Caballeronia sp. TF1N1: one gene and its partner. The protein of the gene in region 2 interacts with the protein of the main gene of each other region in a pairwise test. Links are inferred from orthologs where the notes say so. Each region holds a gene or a part of one and is shown on either strand. Other genes may lie near its edges. The genes, in order: LDZ28_RS01270 and LDZ28_RS13460.

The links.
Region 1: the proteins of LDZ28_RS13460 (region 2) and LDZ28_RS01270 interact in binary tests that used the Escherichia coli proteins (3 or more experiments, as listed by UniProt). The link is inferred for Caballeronia sp. TF1N1 from one-to-one orthologs.

Annotation. Positions count from the first base shown.
Region 1 is NZ_CP084626.1:258,248-261,321, reverse strand. Bases 89-2,844 are described here. They hold LDZ28_RS01270 (single-stranded DNA-binding protein), read right to left. Parts: upstream 1,853-2,844; coding sequence 1,325-1,852; downstream 89-1,324. Other genes in these bases: LDZ28_RS01265 (MFS transporter), read right to left, coding at 1,970-2,844; LDZ28_RS01275 (response regulator transcription factor), read right to left, coding at 251-949; LDZ28_RS01280 (response regulator transcription factor), read right to left, coding at 89-130. In the rest of the region: more of LDZ28_RS01280, read right to left, coding at 1-88; more of LDZ28_RS01265, read right to left, coding at 2,845-3,074. UniProt on the Escherichia coli protein: Plays an important role in DNA replication, recombination and repair. Binds to ssDNA and to an array of partner proteins to recruit them to their sites of action during DNA metabolism. Acts as a sliding platform that migrates on DNA via reptation.
Region 2 is NZ_CP084626.1:2,867,592-2,870,844, forward strand. Bases 277-3,211 are described here. They hold LDZ28_RS13460 (primosomal protein N'), read right to left. Parts: upstream 2,896-3,211; coding sequence 658-2,895; downstream 277-657. Outside these bases: putA (trifunctional transcriptional regulator/proline dehydrogenase/L-glutamate gamma-semialdehyde dehydrogenase), read right to left, coding at 1-192.

The DNA of each region.
Region 1 (3,074 bases), 2.6 Mb from region 2 along the record:
CCACTTCTACATTGGGAAAATTCCCAGCCAGCCGTTCGATAGCAAGAATAACGAGCGGATGATCGTCCGCTATTGCTAACCGAATTCTCCTGGCATGCGAGAACACTTGACTTTCATTCAATGATTCCATCACTTAAAACCTTCACGCGTTGAGCGAACTCAAATTCATTCTTGACACCGATAAGAATCGGATACCGAAACATTAAAAAACATAAGATGCATCCGAATTCGAACTCACCACGCCGATAACTCAGCCGAGTCCTTGAGCGCGTACAAAAGCGAACAAACCTGGATCGTTTCTGATTCCAAGCTTGTTCATCGCATCTCGCTTCTGTCGACTGATAGTGCGTACATCGCGGTTCAACGCTTTGGCGATTTCGGTGATCGTGCGACCCTTGGCGAACAAACGAACGACTTCTTCTTCCCGGGGCGAAAGCCGCGGTTCCTCTGGTGATGATTCGGTTTCCGCGCCCGCTTCCGCTAACGCGGTAACAAAAGACCCACTGACATAACGGCGATCGATTCCCGCATGGCGCACGGCAGTCGCCACGAGTTCAATAGCCTCCGCCTTATTCACGAGTCCGATGGCACCGGCATTCAGAATAGAACGAAGAATCGCGACATTACTGACGCTCGTCAGCACGACGATTTTGATGCTTGGCCACTCTTGCCTGACTCTACGAATCAGCCGTAATCCGTCTAGCGCGTCCGGCCCCGGCTCAGGCATGGCGAAATCCGTGACAAGCACGTCACATGGCGTCTTCGTGAGTTCGACCACGAGACTGCTCGCATTATTCGCCTCACCGACGACATCAATCCCCTCGTCGGCCTTCAAAAGCGCCTTTACCCCAAGGACCACGAAAGGATGATCGTCGGCCAGCACTATGCGAAGTTTCAAAGTCGCCCCCCTCATTGATGTTGTTGATTTTAGATTTTGGTCAGAACGCATTTATTGCTTTATGCAACCAACGAAGTCTCTCTTCTGCTACGTTGCTTGAACTCGATAAAGATCGAGTAAACATCTGAACTCAATAAAAGAATGCCAAAAAGCAGCAAGTAACTAAACGTTAAAAATTCGATGAGTCAAAGTAGGACGCAAACAATCCGCGCACCATAGGATTACTCCGATTAGACTGCCATGACTCTTCGTTGGTCCGTATAAAGCCTCATATTCGCGGTTAATTAGAAGCGTAATACGGCTGCGGGAATCGCGGAGAGCCTCGAAGTGATATTTCGGAAAGCGCCTTGCCGATTTTGGTACAAAAAAAAGCCTCCGACAATTAATGCCGGAGGCTCAGTGTTTAAACGAATTTGTTGCGACTCGTCAGAACGGGATATCGTCGTCCATGTCTTCAAAACCGCCGCCCGCAGGTTGGCTCGGACGGCTCGATCCGCCACCCGCTCCACCGCCCGCAGCGCGCCCGCCTGCCGGCGCGCGGCCGCCACCACCGCCGCCGCCTGAGCGCTCCATCGGCGCGCTGCGGCTGTAGCCGCCGTCATCGCCGCCGCCTGCTCCGCCGCGGCCACCGAGCATTTGCATCTGATCGGCAACGATCTCGGTCGAATAGCGCTCTTGCCCCGCCTGATCGGTCCACTTGCGCGTGCGAATGCGCCCTTCGATATACACCGACGAGCCCTTCTTCAAATACTCGTTCACGATCTCGGCAAGACGCCCGAAGAACGCCACGCGATGCCACTCCGTGAGTTCCTTCATCTCGCCGGACGACTTTTCCTTGTAACGGTCGGTCGTCGCGAGACGAATGTTGGCCACGGCGTCGCCGCTCGGAAGGTAGCGCGTTTCCGGGTCGGCGCCCAGATTGCCTACGAGAATGACCTTGTTGACAGATGCCATGATTTCTCCGGTAAATTCCTTGCCCACTAGCAATCATGCGACGTTATCAGTTCAACCCTCTTCCACGGAAGAGGACGGGAAACATCGCACTGCCTCAATATGATTAATACAGATTCGCTACGCCGCGCGCTCGACCCTGCGCGGCGGCGCCTTCATTTTCGACGCGACGATCAACCATGCCAGCACCAGCGCCGAACACGAGAAGAACACCGCACTCGGGCCATCCAGCTTGAGCAGCCAGCCGCCGATCACGCCACCAAGCGCGAGCCCGATAGACTGCGTCGTGTTGTACACCCCGGCGGCCGCGCCCTTGCGGGTGCCTGGCGCCAGTTTGGACACAAGCGAAGGTTGCGACGCCTCCAGCACGTTGAAGCCCAAGAAGTACACAAACAGGATCGCGGCCACAGACCATAGCGTATGGGGAGCCGCGCCTAATAACAACTGGCCGATCAGGATAAGAAAAATCGCACTCAACATGACCGCTTTCATCTTGCCGCGCTTCTCGGCGGCGATGATTGCCGGAACCATCATCACGAAAGCGAGGCCCATCACCGGAAGATAAATCTTCCAGTGCGAGGCGACCGGTAATCCGCCCGCTTCGAGAATGCGCGGCACGACGAGAAAGAGCGCAGTTTGGGTTGCGTGCAGCACCAGCACGCCGAAGTTCAGACGCAGCAACTCGACGTTGTGCAGCACCTCGGCGAATGGTGCCTTGACGTGAACCGGCGGCACGGGCGGGTCCGGCACGACCCACAGGACCACGCCGACCGCGACGATCGACAGCACGCCGATCACCGTGAACAAGCCGCTCATGCCGATCCAGTGGAACAGGATCGGTGCGCCAACGATAGCGACCGCGAACGAGACGCCGATGCTCGCGCCGACCATCGCCATGGCCTTGGTGCGATTTTCTTCTTCAGTTAGATCGGCGATGAACGCGATCACCGCCGACGACACCGCGCCCATGCCCTGAATCACACGTCCGGCGATGATCCACGCCATGGAGTGCCCTGCCGCCGCCACGAAGCTGCCGAGCGCGAACACGAGCAGGCCGAATGCGATCACGGGTTTGCGGCCCAGCTTGTCCGAAATCCAGCCATAGAAGATGTAGAGCATGGACTGCGTGACGCCGTAAGCGCCGAGCGCTATGCCGACGAGAAACACGTCATCGCCGCCAGGGATGGTTTTCGCGTAAATGGAAAACACCGGCATGATCATGAAG
Region 2 (3,253 bases):
CTCGCCGGGTTCGCCCGAGCCGTTCGTGCCCGAGAGTTCCGGCGGAAGCTGACCATGCTCGATACGCTCCAGATAGGCAAAGATCGCCTGCTTGATGAGCCAGTGAGGAGTGCGCTCGAGCCGGGTCGCGGCATCTCTGAGCCGTGAACGCAGCAGATCGTCGACTTTGACGCCAAGGGTTGTGCTCGCCATGATTCCTTCGTTTGCCGGACGTGCTCACCCGGCGGTAGACCTAAAAGTTGGCGAATCGTACTCCGCTGAAATAAAAGGTGCAACCGACAATTTCGAGAGGGTTGCACCATGTTGGAACCCTTGTGGGACAAGGCTTTGCGGGATGCAACGCCGAACGGACATTGGCGGAAATCACCTAGTAGTTTCCCTAGGCGTTTTTATTTTGGGACATGCCCTAAGTAATTGCCCGAGTGCAGCCGATATAAACGCCATGCGCGCCGTCGGCGCCACATTCCGCGGAGGACCACCGCGGGGCTCTCGGAGAATAACGAGCATGAGCACTTGGATGGTGATAGCCAGCGTTTGGGTGATGTTCGCAGTGTGCGTCGTCTTGTTTGTGCGAGGCGCATCGCCGCATGTAGGCCGTTCGGACGATCTGCACGACGACCTCGAATCCGCATCTGGAAGCGCCACGCGCGCCGAGTATTAGACGTCCAGCGGATCCACTTCCACGTTCCAGCGCAGTACGCCCTTCAGCGCGCGCAACGCCGGTTGCCACGCGCGCAGGGCGGATTGAAGCGCAGCCCGCGAGCTGCTTTCGAGCAGCAATTGCGCGCGGTGCACGTTGAACACTTTCACGATGGTCAGCGGCACGGCATCGTAGACCGTCACGCGGTCCGCGCCCGGCAAGGGCGCGAAGGCGGCCGCCGCCTGCCCGAGAAACGCCAGCGCCGCTTCGAGCGTGCGGCCTTCCGCGCGCAGCATGGCCTGATAGACGAATGGCGGCAGACGCGCATCGCGACGTTCCGCGAGCGTCGCGTTGGCGAATCCCACGTAATCCTGCCGCGATAACGCCTGATACAGCGCGTGACGCGGATATCGCGTCTGAATCATCACTTCGCCGGGAAGTCCGGCGCGACCCGCGCGGCCGCTCACCTGCGTCAGTTGCGCGAAAAGCCGTTCGCTTGCGCGAAAGTCGTGAGAAAAAAGCGCGGTGTCGGCGTTCAGGACACCCACGAGCGTCACACGGCGGAAGTCGTGGCCCTTCGCGATCATCTGCGTGCCGACGAGAATATCGACCTCGCCTGCATGGACATCCGAGAAAAGCGCCTGCGCGCTGCCCTTGCGCCGCGTGCTGTCCGCGTCGATGCGCAACACCCGTGCGCCGGGAACCACGCTCGCGAGTGTTTCTTCCACGCGTTGCGTGCCGCGTCCCATTGGCGCGATATCGATGTTGCCGCATTCCGGGCATGCCTTTGGAATGCGCGATTCCCAGCCGCAATGGTGACAGCGCAACGCGCGCTCGGGCTTGTGAAGCACGGCGTAGGCGCTGCATCGCGGACAGCCCGCGACCCAGCCGCAGGCGTCGCACGACAGAATCGGCGCATAGCCGCGCCGATTCAGGAACACGAGACTCTGCTCGCCGCGTTCCAGGCGCGCCTTCAGCGCTGCGATGAGCGGGCCCGACAAGCCTTCCACGGACGCGCGCCCGCGCTGCCTTTCCTCTTCGAGATCGATGAGCCGCACGCTTGGCAACGCCGCATCGGCGACGGCGCGGCGCTTGAGCGTCAGGCGCGTGTAGCGGCCCTGCTCCGCCTGCCACCAGGTTTCGAGCGATGGCGTCGCCGACCCGAGCACGACGGGAATACCAAGCTGCTTCGCCCGATAGATGGCCAGATCGCGCGCGGAATAACGCAAGCCTTCTTGCTGCTTGTACGCCGGGTCGTGCTCTTCATCGACGACGATCATCGCCAGTTTTGGCTGCGACGCGAGGATCGCGAGGCGCGTGCCAAGCACGATGCGCGCGCTTCCCGTGTGTGCCGCGAGCCAGTTGCGGGCGCGTTCGCCCTCGGCAAGACCGCTGTGCATCGTGACGATGGAACCGGGCGCAAGCATCGAAAAACGATTGCGGAACGCCGCCTCGAACTGCGGTGTCAGGTTGATTTCGGGCACGAGCACGAGCGCCTGCGCATCCGCTTGTCTGGCGAGCAGCGCGGCAAGCGCGTGCAGATAAACCTCGGTCTTGCCGCTGCCCGTCACGCCGTGCAGCAGAAATGGCGCGAAGCCTTGCGCGCTCGCGATGGCATCGACGGCTTCGCGTTGCTCGTCGGTCAGGCGCGGCGGCGCTTCGGTCGCCGCGAGCGTCGGCGCGTGATCCGCCGGCGATGCGTTTTCAACGCTTTCGATCCAGCCGCGCGTCAGCCATTCGTCGAAAGTCGCGCTTGCTTTGGGATGTACGGCGCGCGCTTCGGACAAACCCAGCGTCTCGCTCGATCCCAGCGCTTCCACCAGCCGCCGCAACGCGCTCGCCCGAGCGGGCAAGGCATCCGGAAGTTCGGCTCGTCCGGCTGCCAGCATGCGGTAACGCGGCTCGACCGCGAATAGGCGGTTCCAGCGCGATGCGTCGCGAAGAGCTTGCGGCAAAGCGGGCAGCGCAACTTCGCCGAGCCCGCGTTGATAGTATTCCGCCGCGAACGTCGCGAGCCCGATCCATTCGGCGGAAAGCGGCGCGCAGGCATCGCAGATGGCGCTTACGTGGCGCAGTTTGTCGGCGGGGACGTCGGTTGAGGTCGCGATTTCGCAGATGAGCCCAACGACGTCGCGCCGCCCGAACGGCACCTGCACCAACGAGCCGACCACAGGCTCGACGTCGAGTTGATAGACGTAATCGAACAGCACGGACATCGGCTGATCGATAGCGACGCGCACAAAGAGGCCGCTCATACCACGCGACGCCTTTCGGCAAGCCACGGCGGGCTTTCCGACAATGACATCAGGCTTCGCGCGACGAACTTAAAGTAAAACATCAGAATCGCTGGTAAACCGAAGATTATTTTTAGATTTCCGATGCTTTCCACAGGCCTGTGGATAACTTTGTTGAGAAGTGCATTACGGGCTGCCGCAAACCGTGTCGCCGATCACTTATGTGCGTCGGCCCACATTTCGGGCAGACCACAACAAACATTAATGCAAACAGGCACTTACGCAACAAATAGCGACATTTAATTGATCGCGGATGGCGATATGTCTGATGGCGCGCCGCAACGTACAAAATGTGTATAACTGCTGTCTTGACATCTTT